DNA from 3 places in the Photobacterium makurazakiensis genome. Region 3 is predicted to be linked to each of the others. Evidence: predicted binding sites of a transcription regulator. Region 3 holds the regulator's gene; each other region holds the start of a gene.
What was found. The regulator PurR, encoded in region 3, represses purine synthesis genes. The targets are predictions, from matches to a motif close to TNANGNAAACGTTTNCNTNA.

Region 1 (7,151 bases), on a different contig from region 3:
ATAAAGTATGGTTAACTGTTTGATGCTATTTTCAGCATCCTTAGATAATCCGACCAGTCAAAATCTTTACCTCAGTCACATATTCGATTTTTTCCTTCCCATACAGTGATATTAACGTAACCTGTTCGCAACAAAACACCCTACAATAGCAATCGCAACGGGAAAGAATCTCATAGATTAAATTCTTTGAATTTGCCTATGAAATTTTTATAAAACTCTATACTTGATTGATAAAATAAAACGATGGAGCATTGCTATGACCGCACCTGACCCTATAGTGCCGGTACTGCTAGAGAAAGTGTATGGCTTAATCCAGGATAAGATTGAGTCTCCTCAGCAGCCATTAGTAGAAGTGTTTGCTCAACGATTGTTAGGACAACTTGCAGATGATGATCTGCTTCAACGGAATGAATCTGACCTTTATGGTGCTGTGCTAAGTTTATGGCACCACCTAGTACAAAATAAACCAAATCAAATTTCTGTTCGAGTGTATAACCCGACGTTGAGTCGATATGGTTGGCAGTCAACGCATACGGTCGTTGAAATTGTAACACCTGATCGACCATTTCTTGTTGATTCGGTACGAATGACCTTAACGCGTTTAGGTATGACGAGTCATTTAATGTTGAATGGTCCGTATTACTTTAAGCGTGATAATAAAGGCGCGATCTCTGAAGCCTGTGGTAAAGATGGAGATCTTCAAACGCTTTTTCACATAGAGGTGGATCGTCTAAACGACAAACAAGAACTTGAATCACTAAAACAAGAACTCGAACAAGTGATGCAAGATATTGATTTAGTCGTAAATGATTGGCAATCAATGCAAATAAAAATGCAGAGTATTGTTGAAGATCTTAAGAAAGCGGATTTTCCGGTGAATAAAAAACACCGTAAAGAAGCGATTGAATTTCTTGATTGGGTTACTCATCATAATTTTACATTTATGGGGTATCACCAATATGACTTAGTGCCAATCGAAGGGGATTATGAACTTCGTCCGTGCCAAGAGAAGGGGCTAGGGCTACTCAGTAAAGAAAAACAAGTTAGAACCCTCCGCCTTTCTCAATTACCAGAATCAGCACGTCTCGAAGCGCGTAAGCCTGAGTTACTTATTTTAACGAAGAGTAATGGTAAATCTAAAATTCACCGTCCAGCTTATACCGATTACATCGGCATTAAGCGTTTTGATAAAGACGGTAATGTGGTTGGGGAGCACCGTTTTACCGGCCTTTACGCATCCACGGCGTATCACCAAACGGCGATGAACATTCCACTGATCAGTGACAAAGTTTCACGCATCCTTGAATCAAGCCGTTTCCCATCAGGATCGCATTCATGGAAAGCATTGAATAACCTACTTGAAACTTACCCTCGTGATGAGTTGATCCAAGCAAATGAAAAAGAAATGCTGGATGTAGGCTGCGGTGTTGTTCAAATGCAGGATCGAGATCTTTTACGCTTGTTTGTTCGTCGTGACCCATTCGGTCGTTTTTTCTCTTGCATGGTATATGTAACTAAAGAGCGCTATAACACCGAGTTGCGAAGTAAAACACAAGAGATTTTAAAAGAATACTTCGGTTCAGCTGAAAATGTTGAATTCACCACTTTCTTCTCTGAAAGTCCGTTAGCGAGGACGCATTATATCGTGCGCGTAGACAACAATAATTTCGATGTTGATGTTAAAGCGATTGAGCATAATTTGGTTGAGTCTGCATCTTCATGGGAAGACAGGTTAAGTGGGTCTTTAACGGCAAACTTTGGTGAAAGCCAAGGGACTTTATTGGCAAAAAATTATGCTCGTGCATTTCCTCGTTCTTATAAAGAGCAGATGCTTTCTGGCTCGGCAGTTGCGGATATCGAACAGCTTGAGAGCTTAAGTGAAGACAATAAGTTAGGCATGCTGTTCTATCGCCCTCAGGAGGAAGCCGCTGACTCTCGATTTGTAAAACTTAAGCTATTCCATCGCGATGAACCAATTCATTTATCCGATGTGATGCCAATGCTTGAAAACCTTGGCTTACGTGTTATCGGAGAATCACCATACCAAGTGGTCACAGCAAGTGGTACGGTATATTGGATCCTTGATTTTGCTATGTTACATAATGCCTGCACGGGGATCGATCTTAGCGAAGCCCGCGATCGCTTCCAAGAAGCATTCTCTGCTATTTGGCATGGCGAGATAGAAAGTGATGGCTTTAACCGCTTGGTATTATGTGCAGGGCTAACAGGACGTGAAATTACCATTTTACGTAGTTTTGCTCGTTATATGCGACAAGTTGGTTTCCCATTTAGCCAGCACTATATTGAAGAGACACTTTCAGGTCATAGTGATCTAGCTAGAGACCTTGTAAAGTTGTTTAGCCTGCGCTTTGATCCTGCATTGAAACACAGTGAAAAAGCAGAACAAGACTTGATCGCTAAGTTAAACAATAAGCTTGAGCATGTCGAAAGCCTTGATGATGACCGTATCATTCGCCGCTATATGGATATGATCCTGGCGACTCAACGTACTAACTATTATCAACTTAACGAGAATGGCTTACCGAAGCCTTGGTTATCGTTAAAACTGCGACCATCTGAAATCCCTGAGATCCCAGCACCTGTCCCATTCTTTGAAATATTTGTCTACGCGCCAGATATTGAAGGTGTTCATCTGCGTGGTGGTAAAGTTGCACGTGGTGGCCTACGTTGGTCAGACCGACAAGAAGATTTCCGCACCGAAATTCTTGGCTTAGTAAAAGCGCAACAAGTTAAAAATACCGTTATTGTACCTGTTGGTGCAAAAGGTGGTTTCGTTTGTAAGCGTCAGCCACAACTATCGACTCGTGAAGAAATTTGGGCTGAAGGTCAGCGTTGCTACAAGCGCTTTATTCGAGCATTACTCGATGTAACAGATAACATCATTGATGGTGACTTAATACCACCAGCCAATGTTGTTCGTCATGATGAAGATGATCCGTATTTGGTTGTTGCTGCCGATAAAGGTACTGCGACTTTCTCTGATTTGGCGAACTCAGTCTCTGAAGACTATAACTTCTGGTTAGCCGATGCATTTGCTTCCGGTGGCTCAAATGGCTATGACCATAAGCAAATGGGTATTACAGCCAAAGGTGGATGGGAATCAGTAAAACGACACTTCCGTGAATTGGGTATTAATTGCCAAACGACTGACTTCACCTGTGCAGGTATTGGTGACATGGCAGGGGATGTATTTGGTAACGGTATGTTGTTATCTAAGCATATCCGCTTAGTCGCGGCATTTAACCACATGCATATATTTATTGATCCAAATCCAGATTCAGCTAGCAGCTGGAAAGAACGAGATCGATTGTTTAATCTTCCACGATCAAGTTGGGAGGATTATGATCAAAGCTTGATCTCTGAGGGCGGTGGGATCTTCTCTCGCCGTAGTAAGTCGATCAAACTGACACCACAAATTCAAAAGTTGCTAGGCACACGTAAGCAATCAATGCCGCCAAATGAGCTTATTCGCTTAATCCTTTGCATGGAAGTTGACCTGCTTTGGAATGGTGGTATTGGTACCTATGTTAAATCACAGGCAGAAACACATGCTGATGTCGGTGACCGAGCGAATGATGCATTACGTATAAATGGTAGTGAACTGCGTGCGAAGGTGGTTGGAGAAGGCGGTAACTTAGGCTTTACTCAATTGGGCCGTGTGGAACTGGCGAAGGCTGGTTGCCTTGTTAACACTGACTTTATTGATAACGTAGGTGGTGTTGACTGCTCAGATAATGAAGTCAATATTAAGATCTTACTGAATAGCCTAGTCGCTGCTGGTGATCTTACCTATAAGCAGCGTAATGAACTGCTGCAGCGCATGGAAGATGAAGTGGGTGACATCGTACTTGATGACGCGTATTGCCAGAGTGAGTCTATTTCTGTGACTCAGCAGCAGCAAGTACAGTTGCTAAAAGAGCAGATCCGCTTTATTCACCACTTAGAAAAGCATGGAAAGCTAGATCGCGCACTCGAATACTTGCCTGATGATGACACACTGGCAGAGCGTGAAAAGTCAGGCATGGGTTTAACTCGCCCTGAATTGGCGGTACTGGTTGCTTATGGCAAGATGGTATTGAAAGAAGAGTTAGTAACAGACGAAATTGCTAATGACCCATACCACGCACGCCTGCTACCGGCATATTTCCCGAAAGAGCTTCAGGAAAAATACCGTGCACAAATGGAGCATCACCCATTACGCAAAGAGTTGATTGCGACTTCATTGGCCAATCAAATGTCGAATGAAATGGGTTGTAACTTCGTAACTCGTCTACAAGAAGAAACAGGCGCAACGGTTGCTGAAATATCATCAGCGTACTCAGTGAGCCGCGAGGTGTTCAACTTTGAGAGCTTCTTCGAACAGGTTAGGGCGTTAGATAACGAAATATCTGCAGATGTACAATACGAGGTGTTATATCGCTGTCGCCGTATGCTTCGACGAGCAACACGCTGGATCTTGCGAAACCGCGATCGTAAGTTGGGAATTGAGCAGATGATCTCTTTCTATCAACCTGTTGTGTTGAAGCTTCGCGATAACCTTGAAAGTTACCTTGTAATAGAAGAGGTGCAAGAGCATAACGATCAGGCCGAAGCGATGATCCAAAGTGGTGTACCAGCGGAACTAGCACACAATATTGCGCGTTTGAGCAGCTTGTATTCAGCAATGGATATTGCACAGATTGCGAAAGAGCTTGATAAAGATATCGACTTTATCTCTCGTGTCTATTTTGTTGTTGGGGCTGACTTGTCACTCCACTGGTTCTTAAAGCAGGTACACAATCAGCCTGTAGATAATCACTGGCAGGCACTAGCACGTGCATCGTTCCGTGAAGATCTAGATTGGCAACAACGTCAGCTAACCTCTGCGGTTATTACAAGCGGGTTAGAAGGTGCGGATGCCACTGCACTAATAGAAGGCTGGATGGATGAGCATCAAGTAGCGATTCAGCGATGGAATACCGTATTAGCGGAATTTAAGGTGGGTACAACGCATGAATTTGCTAAGTTCTCAGTTGCATTACGTGAACTAATGCTGCTTAACTTAAATTGCCGTTCTGTCGCGTAAAGCTTATGAAACGGTACTAAAACGGTTAATAATTTCACCGTTTATTACATAAAATGATGATAAGTAGGCCATTTAGTTAATCTAGATGGCCTTTTTTTATGTATTTAGCCGCGGGAATGAAAACGATTGCGTTCTAATGCGCGTAAGTCTAATTGTAATAAAGGTTAAATTTTAGCTATTAGGCTACTGAATACAAAGATATAGGCTATTTTTGCGAATAAACTTGAAAATAACGTTTGAATTTAACTAACAAAGTGTGAATAATGTTCACCCGTTTACACGGGGCTTTTTTAAGGAGGTACAATGATTTACCGCCTCGCTCGATCTGCTATTTTTCAGCTTGATGCTGAAAAGGCACACGATCTAGCTATTCAGAACTTTTCTCGCTTTACTGGCACTCCTCTTGATCTTTTCTATCGTCAGCACGTTCCTGATCGTCCTGTTGAAGTAATGGGCATCAAATTCAAAAACCCAGTTGGCTTAGCTGCGGGTTTGGATAAAAACGGTGAATGCATTGATGCATTTGGCGCGATGGGATTTGGTTTTGTTGAAGTAGGTACAGTTACACCGCGTCCTCAATCGGGTAATGATAAGCCTCGCTTATTCCGTGTTATTCCTGCAGAAGGTATAATTAACCGCTTTGGTTTTAACAATCTAGGTGTAGATAACCTAGTTGAAAATGTTAAGAAGACAAAGTATGACGGTGTAATCGGTATTAATATAGGTAAGAATAAAGATACACCTATCGAAAAAGGGGTCGATGATTACTTAATCTGTATGGATAAGGTATATCAGTACGCTCATTATATTGTTGTAAACATCTCATCGCCTAATACACCAGGGCTTCGTACGCTTCAGTACGGTGAAATGCTAGATGACTTGTTATCTCAGTTAAAAGAGAAACAAAAAGAGCTGGCAGAGAAACATGGTAAATACGTACCTCTAACATTAAAGATCGCACCGGATCTTGAAGATCACGAAATTAAGCAAATTGCTGAGTCATTGATCAAAAATGAAATTGACGGTGTTATTGGTACCAATACAACGCTCGATCGCTCTTTGGTTAAAGACATGCCTCACTGTGATGAAGCTGGTGGCTTGAGTGGCCGTCCACTTCAAAACCGTAGTACAGAAGTCATTCGCATGCTGGCGACAGAATTAGATGGCGCATTACCTATTATTGGGGTAGGCGGTATTGATTCAGCGGTTTCTGCGCGTGAAAAGATGGCTGCTGGTGCAAGCCTAGTACAAATTTACTCTGGTTTTATCTACCATGGTCCAAAATTAGTTAAAGATATTGTATCTAACATCTAATAATTAATTTATACACGGTTAGCGATGAAAAAGTTGGTGTCTTGCTTAAGCAAGCACCGACTTTTTTTGTATTAAGAGATATGACAAAACGAAGAAAGACCAAATATTGTCAAACTTTCAGCATTTAAACGGTATATACGCCAATATTTTTCCCCTTTTAATTTACAGCATTCGCAGTAAAATTCTTTTAAAGTTTTGTTTCAATCGTTAGATAAGCTGTATAACGAACTGATTTTGGAGCGATTACGTGTTAAAGCCAAATAACTCATGGACGTGGTATTACGACCAAAAGGATGACGCCTTGATGTTAGATCTGGGTGATGACATGGTTTTTCGTGTAGCTATTCCGACAAAACATCTTATTCCTTCATCTTTTGCGAAAGCCACATTTACAGTGGACGATGCAACGGTTTATCAAACGTTCCTTGAGGGTATTGCTTGTCTTGAGCTTTCAGGGCCACGTAAAGTGGAGTTGGCATTAACCGCGGTAGCAGCAAGTCGTTTTCATAAGCCGATAATGCCTAAGAGCTGGTTTTTTAAGAAATCAGAAGGGGATTATCAACCAAGGCAAGCTGATATTGTTACGCTTTATACTGATAGTGCAAAGGCAAACTACTTAGTGGTAGAAAACAGCGGCTGTGCAAGCCTGTGCATGCTGGCTGATGTAGAGCCATTAGCGCTAACTTCTACGAAAGAAATGAAATTCTGTGATGTCATTAAAGTCATGAATGACCGCACAGAAGCTTATCAA
Region 2 (7,151 bases), on a different contig from region 3:
GTTAGATACCATTTCCTTGCTACCGTTTAGCTTCCAGTTACCCATAACTACAGGATGGCGCATAGCTTTTCTCCAAATCAATTTGATGTAAAAAGGTAATACTTAATAGTCTAATGATCTAATTTAAATGACTAGGCTATTGAGTATGGCTGTAAATATATAACAGCTTGCGTACTTAATTTACTGTTCGAAATCATTTCTGTGCTCGGTTGTACCCTTTTCGTCGCAAAAAGTGAACCGTTGTGAGGAAATATTTTTCAGGCTGGTGGATTTGTCAGCATCGAAGCCGCGAATAAAGAGAGTGATCAATGGCTGAAATCTAGCCTGATTGCTTGGATTGTTAGCGTTAAATCCGTTACTGTGAGGCCTAATGAGAGATAAAATTCTGTCTTTTTTATTTCCGACCATTTTAAATCAATTCAGCCGATAAGCGGGTTGTTGATGGCGACGAAAGCCAATTCATGGAGGATGTTGTGCCAAATCTCGTTATGGAATATGCCGATCCAGTGGCCGAGCGTGTCAATATTACTGGGTTATTAGAAGACCTTCATCACATATTACTGGCTTGTGAACTGTTTGAGCCCGACTCAGTGAAATCTCGCAGCTATCCCTGCCACAACTGGTTAGTGGGCGAAGAAGGGGATCTCCATAGCTTTATTCATATTGAATTGTCGATGTTGTCAGGCCGAAACCCAGAGTTGAAACGCGAGCTAGCTCGAGAGTTAATGGCTGTACTTGAACAGCATGCCTCAGCCATTAATAGCTTGACGATTGACATGCGCGATATGGATCGTGAAAGCTTCTTGAAGGTTAGCTGTTAGTGGTATCCGTGTTGCTCGATGGCATAGGCTTCGATGAGATAGGTTGAACAAAAGGTTTTATCTCGGCACAGTGCTCGGTAAGGCTCTCGGGGGCATTCAGCGCTTGTGCGAAGCGTTTAAGTTGCTGCTGTAATTCTGCCATCAGCAGGATATTGGTATGGTTAGGGTTTTTCCCCTTAGCTATCACCTGATTAATGTGGCTCATTTGCGCCCGTAGGCGTGGTTGCATTGATTCACTGGCATTCGCGATGACTTCTTCACTCATTGATATGCGCAACGCCTCAAGCTCTTCTGGGGCGTTTTCTGCCATGGCTTTTAGTTCATCAAAAGAGGGTAATGTTTGCATCTTAGTGATCCAGATTGTCATCGTGATGCACTAAATTTAGTTAGTCATGGAAAATCAAAGTGGCTCAGGGCTGAGACAAGGCGATAGACAATAAAAAAATAACCGCAATGCGGTTATTTTTTTATTGGGAAAAGAAAGAGGGACTTACCAATAATGCTCGACGGTAATTTGTCCGGGCTTACGGCGCAAATTTTTAATGAACCCCATTGTTTCCAGTATCGCTTTGGTTTCTCTGACCATCTCTGGATTGCCACAAATCATAATTTGACTTTTTTCTGGCGATAATGGCAAGCCGACATGGCGTTCTAACATGCCATCAGCAATGGCTTGCGGGACTCGGCCAGGCAGTGACAACATTGCAGGTTCACGGCTGACAAAGGGCTGGACAATTAACTGCTCTGGGTAGGCTTCTTTAAGGCTATTGATTTCAGCTTGATAACTCAAATCGGCAGAAAAGCGCACGGCATGGACCAGTATGATTTTACGAAAACGTTGCCAAACGGTTTTTTCTCTCAATAAAGACAGGTAGGGACCAATGGCGGTGCCAGTCGACAAGAGCCACAGATGCTCACCGTCAGGTACTTCGTCAAGGGTGAAAAAGCCATTGGCCCGCGCCGACACAAAAACCGTATCACCGCTATTTAAGGCATGGAGGCGAGGAGACAAGAGGCCATCAGCCACTCGGGTGGCATATACTTCGATATTGTTATTGTTGGGTGGATTAACAAAGGAGTAGGCACGCTGTATCATTTTACCGTCTATTTCCAGTCCTAGCTTGGTAAATTGACCTGCTTTGAATGGTTCGATATTGGCTTTTAGCACCAGGCTAAATAAATCATTGTTCCAATGACGGTTGGTAATAACCTCTGCGGGGATCCAGTCAGCCATAATCATCTCCTCGTTATGATTTTATTATTCGATAAGCGCAACGCCTCTCTCCGGCGATAATGTGTTCATTCCTGTTGACCTGATAGTTGTCACCCAGCAAGCGCTGGAAAACAGATAATTCAGATTGGCAAAGTGAAGGGCAACGTTTCGCAGCATGGCAAATTGGGCAGTGATTTTCGATTAAAACGAACGCCTCGCCGTCTTGGTGAAGCTCTGCCATATAGCCTTCCTGCTCCCTCAGTGTAGCCAGTATTTGTAATTTTTCTTTTAAATTTGACGTTGTTGCCAAATGAGAGCGGTATTGTTCAAAGGTTTGATTCTCACGGCGTTCGACCACTTGATGCAGACCATCTTGACCAAATAACGCCTCGACAGAATCAAGCATTTGAATAATAAGATCGCCATGACGGTCGGTGAAGCTGCCGTGCCCTTTCTGGGTCAGGTGCCAATGACGAGTAGGTCGACCAACCTTGACTTTGACATCTTTGAAGTCGACCAAGCCGTCCTCTTCAAGCCCTTGGAGATGCTGGCGTACACCCATAGTGGTGAGATTGAATTCTTCTGCGAGTTTTTTAGCGGTGACAGACCCTTCTCGCTTCATTCGGTACAGTATTTTGTCGATTGTTTTCATAACAGCGGCTACCTACTTTGTTGATTAATTATGTGGTCAGCTTGGTAAATAAAGCAACAACTTTACAAAGTAATAAGGCGGAGTTGTACAGGATAGAAGAAGGGAGTAGGAGAAAGCGCTAAAAAAACAAAAGGCGCACGTATTGTGCGCCTAGCAGCCAGCAACGTAAGGAAGGTTACGTTATAAAATGTGGCCTTTAATTGCATCATCTTTACGGTCAAGGTAATGCGTTGATTTAATACGACGAATGGTACGGCACTTACCGCGGATCAGCAGTGTTTCCGTTGTGGCGATATTCCCTTGGCGGCTGATGCCTTCAAGCAAATCGCCTTTCGTGATACCAGTACCGGCAAAAATCACGTTATCGCTCTTGGCCATGTCTTCCATGCGAAGGACGACATTTGTCTCGATGCCCATTTCTTTACAGCGAGCGATTTCGATTTCGCCATGTTCGCGATTTTCGGCAGTATCGCCTTTCACTTCGTGACGAGGCAGAAGGCGGCCGTGCATATCACCGCCTAATGCGCGAATGGCTGCTGCAGAAACGACACCTTCAGGGGCGCCGCCGATGCAGTACATAACGTCCACTTCGCTATCTGGCATACAGGTTAGGATTGAAGCCGCAACATCACCGTCAGGGAATGCAAACACGCGTACACCCATGGCTTGCATTTCAGCAATAATATCGTCATGGCGAGGCTTCGCCAGCGTAGTTACCACTAAGGTATCAAGCGTTTTTCCTAGCGCAGTTGCAATATTTTCTAGGTTTTCAGTCAACGGTTTAGCAAGGTCAATAGCGCCTTTAGCTGCAGGACCAACAACCAGCTTTTCCATATACATATCAGGCGCTTTTAGAAATGAACCTTTTTCACCTGCGGCCAGTACGGCTAGCGCATTATTCTGGCCCATCGCCGTCATGCGGGTACCTTCAATAGGGTCAACCGCAATATCGACAGCGTCACCGCCAGTGCCAACTAGCTCACCGATGTACAGCATTGGTGCGTCATCGATTTCACCTTCACCAATTACAATTTCGCCTTCAATTTCGGTTTGGTTAAGCAGGGTACGCATAACTTCAACGGCTGCGTTGTCTGCAGCAATTTTATCGCCACGGCCAAGCCATTTATAACCAGCTAGTGCTGCACCTTCAGTGACACGGGAAAATGCCATCGCCAAATCGCGTTTCATGGTAACTCCAGAAGTAGAAATCAGTGGGCTGTAAATACTGGCGGCGATTCTAACACAGCTTCCAGTGAAACGTTTGCGCTAAAGCAAAAATGTTCAGGCTAATTGGTGCAAGAAGTGGCTAACGTGGTAGTAAAATACAAGAAAAGGCCTGCAACAGCAGGCCTTAGAGAGGGGTTACGATGATTTAAGAGCGATTAAATATCGTCTTCTTCTACCGCCCAACCTTTGGCGCATTCTACCGCGCGTTTCCAGCCTCGGTAGCGACGATTACGCTTGCCATCATCAGCACATGGAATGAACTTGCGGTTGATTTCGGCTTTGCCTTGTAGTTCATCAATGCTGCCCCAGAAACCAACAGCCAAACCGGCGAGGTAACCCGATCCCAATGCCGTTACTTCTGTTACGACAGGGCGGTGAACTTCGGTATCAAGAATGTCTGATTGGAATTGCATCAGGAAGTTGTTCGCGACAGCACCGCCATCAACACGCAGTGAGGCGAGCTTGATACCTGAATCAGCCTGCATGGCATCAAGCACATCACGGGTTTGGTAAGCAACACTTTCTAGGGTTGCACGAATAATATGGTTCGAGTTAACGCCACGGGTTAAGCCGACAATTGCACCACGCGCATACGGGTCCCAATATGGTGCACCAAGGCCGGTAAAGGCCGGTACAACATACACACCGTTCGCACTACCGACTTTGTCGGCAAAATACTCGGAGTCTCTTGCATCATCGAGTAATTTTACTTCATCGCGCAGCCACTGAATGGACGCGCCACCCATAAAGACTGCGCCTTCAAGGGCATAAGCCACTTCACCTTTCGGGCCACATGCTAAGGTTGTCAGTAAGCCATTATGCGAGGTTACTTTCTCTTTGCCGGTGTTCATCAGCAAGAAGCAACCTGTGCCGTAAGTGTTTTTCGCTTGGCCGGCTTCGACACACATTTGACCAAAGAGTGCAGCTTGTTGGTCACCCGCGATACCTGCAATTGGAATACGCGTACCACCTTTACCACCGATATTGGTTTGGCCATACACTTCAGATGAAGATTTCACTTCTGGCATCATAGATAGCGGAATATCTAGTGTTTTCAGCAGTTTTTCATCCCACTGTAAGCTATTGATATTGAATACCATGGTGCGTGATGCGTTAGTGTAATCGGTAACATGGACACGACCTTGGGTCATCTTCCAGATCATCCATGTATCAACAGTACCAAATAGTAAGTTGCCAGCGTCGGCTTCTTCACGGGCGCCTTCAACGTTATCAAGGATCCATTTGATTTTGGTTGCCGAGAAATATGGGTCAACCACAAGTCCGGTATTTTCACGGATGTAGTCTTCTAACCCTTGTTCTTTCAGTACTTCACAGATATCAGCGGTACGGCGACATTGCCATACAATGGCATTGTAAACCGGCTTACCAGTATTTTTATTCCACACTATGGTGGTTTCTCGTTGGTTGGTAATACCGATAGCGGCAACCTGATCAGAGCTGATCTCTGCTTTTGCCAAGGCTTCGACTAGGGTCGAGCTTTGTGTCGCATAAATCTCGAGAGGATCGTGCTCAACCCATCCGGCTTTTGGATAGATTTGGGTAAACTCGCGTTGTGACGAGCACACAATGTTCGCGTTGTGATCAAGCACAACGGCACGTGAACTAGTTGTACCCTGATCAAGTGCAACAATGTATTTTTGCTCTGTAGTCATGACGGTTTCCTCTAATTGTCATTATATAAGGGTAGTAGAGAGGTATTCTTCTTTTTAGTATTAAGCTTGGGCTGGTGCACTATCATCAGTGTCTTCGCACTGGTTTGGTAATGTACACTTGTTACCAGGTAAATATGTACCGATCGCTTTCGGATATAGCCATCCCCCAAACGCTGCGCCAGCTATTGGGGCTAAAATCGGTACAATCATATAAGGGATATCTTTACCGCCAGTCAACGCCATGTCGCCCCAGCCAGCCAGAAATGCAAAGAATTTCGGACCAAAATCACGAGCAGGGTTCATGGCAAAACCGGTTAGTGGACCTAAAGAGCCACCAATCACCGCAATCAAGATACCGATGAGTAGTGGGCCCATAGCACCACGTGGCGCACCGTTCTTTTCATCGCCAATCGCTAAGATGGCGAACATCAACACTGCTGTGATAACAAACTCAACGGCGAAAGCGCCAACAAATGATAACGCTGCGTGGGGATAGGTTGAGAAAATACCAGCAGTGGCGAGGCTTGCTTCGCTACCGCGAATAATGCCGTTGGCTGCTTCATAGTCGGCGAAGAGATTGCTGTATAAACCATAGATGAGTGCCGCGGTACAAAAAGCGCCCAGCATTTGTGCGGCGATATATGGCAGTACTTTACGCTTCTCAAAGCCATGGAACAGTGCAAGAGCAATGGTAACAGCAGGGTTGATATGGGCACCAGAAACGCCAGCAGTACAGTAAATGGCAATGGCAACACCTAGCCCCCACATTATACTGACTTCCCACTGGCCAAACTCGGCGCCAGTTAGTACGAGTGCAGCAACGCAGCCCACGCCAAAAAAGATCAGTAGTCCTGTCCCAATAAACTCCGCGAGGCATTCACCTAGCAAAGTATGTTGTTTTTGCTTATTCATTATTTCGTCCTTTTGTCTAATGTCGTAGGGGTATTACTTTTCTATTTTTTATGGGTAGGTAATTTACTCTAACTTTTTATTATTGAAATAAATCGAATTTAAAAATGTGCGTTCGAGCATAAAATAATTCCAAATTGAGCGTTCGCGCAAACGATTGCTGTTAAGTGCAATTTAAATGTTGATAAGGGAATGATTTTTGCTCGATAGTGGGGGTTTTAAGGTTTTTCTTTGTAACTGGTTGGATACAAAGAAAAAATCCGACCTTGAAAGGTCGGATGTGCCAGATTGGCAAGTTCTTGGATACATCCAAGAGAGATACGATCGAAATAAAAATTAGCACGCAACCGCTGCATTAAAATAGAGTTTGATCGCAATTTTACGCATTTACTATAAAGCGAAGTAAGCTTTTGAACGCCCCTGGAGAATTGTTGCTCGCCGTGGCGAAAGTTGATGATTTTTTCGACGAAATGATAGTGGCGCTTATCGGCTAGTTATCGATTTAAAAATGAAAAGCAAAAAAACCATCAGAATTGAGTGATTTTCACCCATTTGCCACAAACCGAGGTTTTTGTAGATGTCAGATGGCGGTCGGCTCGTTAGAATAGGCAGTATAGAATCGTAAACATGCCTGTAGACAATTGCCTTAATGGTTA
Region 3 (7,151 bases):
TATGCGCAGCACGAATGATGGCTTTTGATGGTACACACCCCGTATTTAAGCAGTCTCCTCCCATTTTATGACGCTCAATGAGTGTTACTTCCGCCTTTACAGCAGCAGCAATGTAAGAGCTGACAAGACCGCCAGCTCCCGCGCCGATAACAACCATATTTTGGTCAAATGAAGATGGCTTTTCCCATTGGGCGTAAACGCGGCGTTTTTGAATAATACTCATCACGGCTTTGGCAATTAACGGAAAAACACCCAGTAAAGCGAGCGAGATAATAACAGGGGCAGAGATAATACCGCTTAGTGTGTCTATCTGGCCGAGCTGGGTACCTGCATTAATATAGACTGCCGTTCCGGCTAACATACCAACCTGACTCACAAGGTAAAACATCTTAGTGCTGATAGGGGTTAAACCCATAAGCAAGTTAACTAAGAAGAAAGGAAAAATAGGGATTAACCGTAGTGTAAAGAGGTAAAACGGTCCGTCTTTTTTTATGCCTGCGTTAATCGGTGCCAAGCGGTGACCAAATTTACTCTGGACCCAATCTCGAAGAATAAAACGGCTGAATAAAAAAGCCAGTGTCGCACCGATAGTACTGGCGAATGAAATAAGCAGTAAACTCCACCAAAAGCCAAATAAAGCGGCTCCAAGAAGCGTCATGATGGCTGCGCCAGGAAGCGATAACGCTGTTACCAATACATAGAGGCTAAAAAAGACCAAGCTCGAAAATAACGGACTGGTGGTTATCGTATCTTGTAGGGCTAGCTGTTGGTTTTTTGCGTATTCTAACGTAAAGTACTGGCCTAAATCGAAGGCAAACCATACGCCGAGTAGGGACGCAACGATAGCGAGTAAAACTATTTTTTTTCTATCCATGTAATTCGCTCCTAATCTATTGCTTTGATAACGACGATGATTTCTCTTTTACCGTATCGGGTTGTATCGGTAGCGAACAAAATCCTTGCTCAGGCACGTCAAGCGCAGTATTGAACTTCGCGGAGAGGTTCTGGAAAGAAATGAGGGCGGTGAGCTCTACAATGGTGTCTTCGTCATACCACTGTTTAAGTGTTTCGAGTATCTCTGCTGTGACACGTTGACCTGTAATTGTCATTGTTTCTGTGTAGCGTAATACTGCTTGTTCTTGCTCATCAAATAATTCACTGTGCTGCCAGTTAGCGAGCGCTTTTATTTTTTCTTCTGAATCACAACGCTCAGCTAACTTCATGCCATTAGCATCAACACAAAATGCGCAGTCATTGAGTTGAGAGACCCTGACGCAAACTAATGAGCGCATGATGGGTGATAACGGAGAAGAGCGACGATCAAGATAGCCAAAGAAACTAGCAACCAGCCAAAAAAGGGTAGGCTTACGCCCCCATAAGAGCGCTGGGTTTAGTACTTTGCCGAAATGGCGCTTTTGAAGCCAAAGTAGCGGCTTTATGGTAATGGAATAGTTTTTTTTGGCTGAAATGCGCACGATCACCTCTTAATATTAGGAATACTTTTTATGCCACAATGGGTATATAACCTGACCATGAGCAATGATTACTCAAATTATCAGATAGATATGAGACAAAGACCTAATTAAGAGCTGAATTATTTCACTGAGTGATGAAAAAAGTGAATTTAGCCGTTTAGTTGATTATTAATTGAACGGGACGGTCATGCTGAGCTTGGGTGACTATTTTATTGGGTTGTGGGGACGTAAAAAGAATATAGCCACAGGCTAAAATCGGAACAACAGCAAGTAGCATTGTTTTACCAATATGGTAGTTACGATACCAATACTTTTTTGAACGTATTTTTAATAGTAGTCCCCATGTAAGGAGAAGGGCGTTAAAGCCTGAAACGTAAACAAGTACATCGTACATCATTGGCATTGAGGCAATGTTGTTATGGATAAGAATGAGGACAATGACAGGGGGAAGTAAACTGAGTAGTACGCATAGCTTCATTAGCCGAGGCCATTTACCAAACTTATCCTTGAACATTTGATCCGTTTGTCCGGGAAAAGGCTTGGTGCAGTTCATAATAACCTCCGTAAATAGATGCTGTTATTTTACGAGCTTTATAAAGTAAAGAAAGCTTGTTGAGTGTTTTGTAAACAGCTTTGTGAGGCAATTCAATCTTTCAGATTTACTGACAATTAATTGTCATTCATGGGGTGTACGAAGCAATCTGAACGTGCGGTCAACGTATCTAAACGTCTAGCTATGCTATGGAGTTTATAATAATGAGAAGTAGTAATAGAAAGCAGCAATACCACAAACGATGCATTAACAAGAGGTGTATCATCACCTCTTGTTAATGGTACTAAGCAGGGTTAACTAAGCTTTGAAAGAAGTTCTGAGCGGCGGTCTTGTGGAATCACTGACCAATGCTTACCACTAATTGCACCTTCTAAAGCCCATAAAAGATCAATGCTTACCGTACCTTGATGGGTATCTTGCAATGCTCTAAAAGCATTCAAAGAACCGGCTTCAAATAGGGCGTCGACACTGATAATCCCAGCTTTTTTAAGCATACGTTCGTTTGCTAGCCGTAAGTTAGGTAGATCCTTTATACGTTCAGGTCCTGCCTTACTTTTTGTTTCTTTGTCTTCTTTTGCCGCTTCAAGAGAGCGCTTAGCTTGGCTAAGTATTTTAGTTGTGTCTTCCCACCATTCATCTGGAATTGCAAAATGCTTGGTAACAACAGGAAATCCACGTTTCTTATAAATATATGGCTTTAAGCCTGCCTGTTTAAAATCTTGTTCGTTTTCAGCATTGGCACGAAGATGAAGTTTGTCGTTAACAACGAGTGCAAACATTGTTTCACCTGCGAATATGCCAAATCCGCCAAACATCGAGCGTGATTTTACGTTGTTGAAACAACTAAACAGTCGTAATGAATTTTTAAGTACTGGTTTGTCCATGCTTCTTCTCGGTGAAAAAAATCTAGGGTCACCTAACAACAGAGCGAGGATTTCAGATTAGCAAAATTAACAAAAGAGTAATGTCAGAATCATGTAAAATATGACGCCTGATCACTATTGCTATATCCATCGGCAACCCCGCTACCTTAAGTCGAACTAGTTATTGAAAACTATGGACTCTTAGGCCGGAAGCTTTGCGTCCCAATCTTTCGAAAGGTTTGCCTTGTTCGTGACTGTTTAAGAATATCGCAGAAGCAAAATTTGAACCTGCTCCCACTTTTAATAGCGTGACCTTGCTCCCATAAATTATTTTATCTTGTATTTATTTAATTATAAAAAACACCCAAAGTTGAGTGTTTATTCTAATAAGGCATAGGGATAAGACTAAAAAAACGGAGGAAAAGCCTCCGTTTCTATCTCGAGTGATTATTGGCTTGTTACGAATTGGTGTTTCGGTTTATCACTGACTTTCTAATCACAAGCTCTGGTATCATTTCAAATATACGGTGCTCATGCTCTTTATCTTTCACTCGCTCCAACAGAATTTCGATAGCTGTTTTACCAAGACGGCGCTTAGGCTGGTGAATAGTGGTTAGCGGTGGAGAAAAGTACGGTGCTAAATCAATATTATCGTAGCCGATAATTGAAATATCTTCAGGTACACGAATACCAGCTTGTGAAAATGTACTGATCATGCCCATCGCCATGATGTCATTGAAGCAAAAGATCGCCGTTGGACGTTTGTCCATTGCAATGATCTTGTTAGCGGCTTCAACTGCAGATTCACATTCAAAATCGCCTTCTAAAATCCAATCTGATTCGACTTCCAGCTCGGCTTCTGACATGGCTTTTTTAAAGCCTTTTAAGCGTTCACGACAAGCTGTTTTATCACTGTGACCTGTTAAGCAACCGATAGCTTTATGCCCATGCTCAATGAAGAACTTAGTCGCAACATAGCCGCCTAACGCAGCATTATCTTGAATTTTATCTGTATGAGGGCTTTCTGGTCCCCAATCCATGACAACCATAGGCAAGTCTTTTTGGCGCTCTAATAGACCGAGTAGGTTTTCATCCAAGTCTGAGCACATGACCAACAAACCATCAACGCGTTTTTCAGCCAGCATGCGTAAATAATCACGTTGCTTCTCAAGGTTACCTTCTGTGTTGCATAAGATAAGCGTGTAACCAGCACCGTAACAGTACTCTTCAACACCGTGTACGACTTCAGCAAAGAAAGGGTTGGTCGATTTTGTAACCAACATGCCAATAGTACGGGTTGTGTTGCATTTTAAGCTACGCGCCACAGCACTCGGAGCGTAGTTTAGCTCGTCAACTGCAGACAGTACTTTTTTCTGCGTTGCTTCTGCGACAAATCGCGTTTTGTTAATCACGTGAGAGACGGTGGTTGTAGAGACACCAGCCATACGTGCAACATCTTTAATCGTTGCCATATTTATTCTTCTAATAATAAGGGTCAAATGACCTAGGTAATTTTAAGCTTTACTCAATAGAGTAGTGCACTGCTAAAACAGTTCACTGTTCTGTTGAGTACAGATAACAGAAACGACAAAAGGCCGCGACACGAATGGGCGGCTTCGTTTCTTATAGTATTCATATTCTATCGCGATTACAGGGTTTCAATTGTTGCATAGTGTAATCGCTTGCGCTCTCATTTTACTCAGTGTAGCAAAGAGTGCAATGTTTCTTGTCTTAATAAATCAGGATTATTTATGGATAAGAACGAATTGGTTTATTTATAACCAGTTATAAATCTGGTGAATTGTTCTGCTAAAGATGAAACGGTAAGTTTATAAAGCCTTTTTAGTTTGATTAAGAAGGCTTTAAGGCAAATGAAGTAGAATGAAAAAAGAGCTATTTTTGGTTTGTTTAACAACAATTTGCCGTTAAATAGCCAGTTTTAATGTTGATTTGGGCTCTTCAATTTCGTGGCTGGAGGTTGCGAGCACAATAGGGTAATTATCGATTGGGTGCTGTGTAATGCAAACAGGCCAACCATAAACGCGTTCGATCGTTTCCTCTGTTAAAGCGTCCTTCGGGCAACCATCAGCTTGAATTCTTCCCTCATTAAGAATGACTAAACGGTCTGCATATTGCGCTGCTAAATTTAAATCGTGAATCACTATGATCACCGCAGCCCCAGACTTCGCTAACGACTTTGCGACTTGAAGGGTTTTATGTTGATGCGCTAAATCGAGTGCTGATGTTGGCTCATCAAGCATCAGAATACACTGCTCACCAGCGCGACTGAGTTGAGTCAGTACCCGTGCAAAGTGCACGCGCTGTTTTTCTCCTCCAGAGAGCGTAGGGTATAGGCGACAACTCAAATTTGTGACATCGACTTGAGCCATTTTATCTTTAGCAAGACTTACCGTTTCTCGATTGGTCAGCGCTAAGGGGAGACCACCCAGCTCAACAACTTCTTGCGCGGTAAAGGCGAAGGTTAGGTTACTATGCTGAGGCAACACACCAAGGTGTTTTGCGAGTTCAGCTGGTGGCCAAGCGGCACGGTTTTTACCAAAAAAGGAAACATGGCCTGTAGACTCTTGTTCACCACATAATACTTTCAAGAGGGTGCTTTTACCTGCACCGTTAGGACCTAGCAAGGCGGTAAGTTCACCACTTTTGATCTGAATAGCTAAATCATCAAGTAGTACTTTATCACCCAATTTAAGGTTAAGCCCTGAAGCATCAATAGCATATCCTGTTTCAACGCTATTTTTTGTCATCAAGTTCATGACATTTTCCCTTTTTGTTTTACGAGCAGGAAGATAAAGAAGGGCGCGCCGAGTAGGGCTGTAATTATCCCAACAGGCAGTTCAGCCGGTGCAACTGCGATACGTGCAAGCATATCGGCAACCAAAAGAATTAATGCGCCAAGCAGAGCAGATAATGGTAAGAGCACTTTATGATTAGGCCCTACGAGCATTCGACCAAGATGGGGGACGATTAAGCCAACAAAACCAATCACACCGGTGAGTGAAACAGCAATACCAACACCTGCAGCGCAAAGTAAAATCAGTAACCTTTTCAGTGTTTGTACATTAACCCCCATATGTTTTGCTTCTGCTTCTCCGAGCAAAAAGGCGTTGAGTGCATTGGCGTTGCGATCAAACATAAACATCAGTACGCCAAGAGTAATATAGGAAAGCGTGATGCCAGGCCAAGTTGCCCCTGCAAGTGATCCCATGCTCCACAGTGATAAATCTCGTAGGGCTTGGTCGTCAGCGTAATAATTCATCAGGCCAAGTGCAGCACCTGATAGTGCCCCGATAGCCACACCAGCCAGAAGCATCACTGTTACAGAAGTACCGTTTTTGTCTGTGCCTAAGTAATAGACAAAAAAGGTACTGAAAGCCCCGCCTAAAAAAGCAAAAACGGGAACGGTGGCTAGTGTTAACAACAAAGGAAATGATGCGGCAAGCGGAGCAAAAAACACAATAGCTAATGCCGCGCCTAAGCTCGCTCCTCCTGAAACGCCGATAATACCTGGGTCGGCGAGGGGGTTACGGAATAGCCCCTGCATAACAGCACCACATAGCGCTAATATCGCACCAATTGCCATTCCAAGTAATGTTCTCGGTAAACGAATTTGGTTAATTACAATTTGTATATGTTGGGGCAGATCCGATTGCCAAGGCATTAAGGCTTTGAAACTATCAGTGAAGGTGATTGCCATCGGACCGATGACTACTGATGATGTAATGGCAAGCAACAGCAGTACGAGGCCAGTTGGAAAAATAATACGTGTCGGAATACGGTATAACTGCATAGTAATAAATGCTTATATTAATTTGGATAGAAAACGGTGTTTAAACGTTCAGCTTCGCTTAAACTTTTCAGCCCCAAACCGCCAATTAGGGCAGTACCATCGATCATGGCGAGGGCTTTGTTTTGACCTGCGGGTGTTGCGGCGAGTAAAGGCATTTGTTTAAGCAGCTCATCAGCTGAACCGATTTTACTCATGGTACGCGAACTTAGGAGAATGATATCAGGCTGCATTTCCACCATTGATTCCAGTGAAATAGGCTTATAAGACTCGACGGCATCTGCTGCTGGGTTGATTGCACCTGCAAGGCGAATTACGGTGTCTGCAGTAGTGTTGCGGCCAGCAACATTGGCTGGGCGACCTTCGTGGATCATCAGGAAAAGTACTTTCTTTTTGTTATCTTGAGTCGCTAGGTTGGCATTAATGGCAGTGACTTTTCCCTTCACCTCGTT

Region 1: a site for PurR is predicted at 5,201-5,220, ahead of pyrD (quinone-dependent dihydroorotate dehydrogenase). Genes of this name have one in related genera too.
Region 2: a site for PurR is predicted at 3,936-3,955, ahead of glpX (class II fructose-bisphosphatase). Genes of this name have one in related genera too.

What each region holds. Positions count from the first base shown of each region.
Region 1 is NZ_JAKJSJ010000069.1:25,577-32,727, forward strand. It holds gene L4D09_RS24360 (NAD-glutamate dehydrogenase) at 257-5,086, shown strand; gene pyrD (quinone-dependent dihydroorotate dehydrogenase) at 5,390-6,400, shown strand; gene L4D09_RS24370 (cell division protein ZapC) at 6,648-7,151, shown strand, end outside.
Region 2 is NZ_JAKJSJ010000013.1:136,412-143,562, forward strand. It holds gene tpiA (triose-phosphate isomerase) at 1-63, opposite strand, end outside; gene L4D09_RS06205 (5-carboxymethyl-2-hydroxymuconate Delta-isomerase) at 474-821, shown strand; gene L4D09_RS06210 (DUF3135 domain-containing protein) at 811-1,167, opposite strand; gene L4D09_RS06215 (ferredoxin--NADP reductase) at 1,312-2,055, opposite strand; gene L4D09_RS06220 (helix-turn-helix transcriptional regulator) at 2,069-2,686, opposite strand; gene glpX (class II fructose-bisphosphatase) at 2,867-3,874, opposite strand; gene glpK (glycerol kinase GlpK) at 4,069-5,586, opposite strand; gene L4D09_RS06235 (MIP/aquaporin family protein) at 5,647-6,498, opposite strand.
Region 3 is NZ_JAKJSJ010000043.1:47,334-54,484, forward strand. It holds gene L4D09_RS18795 (dihydrolipoyl dehydrogenase family protein) at 1-874, opposite strand, end outside; gene L4D09_RS18800 (carboxymuconolactone decarboxylase family protein) at 891-1,475, opposite strand; gene L4D09_RS18805 (hypothetical protein) at 1,633-2,028, opposite strand; gene L4D09_RS18810 (TfoX/Sxy family DNA transformation protein) at 2,322-2,912, opposite strand; cyclic di-GMP riboswitch class I at 3,041-3,145, opposite strand; gene purR (HTH-type transcriptional repressor PurR) at 3,350-4,363, opposite strand; gene L4D09_RS18820 (heme ABC transporter ATP-binding protein) at 4,817-5,668, opposite strand; gene L4D09_RS18825 (FecCD family ABC transporter permease) at 5,665-6,702, opposite strand; gene L4D09_RS18830 (heme/hemin ABC transporter substrate-binding protein) at 6,720-7,151, opposite strand, start outside.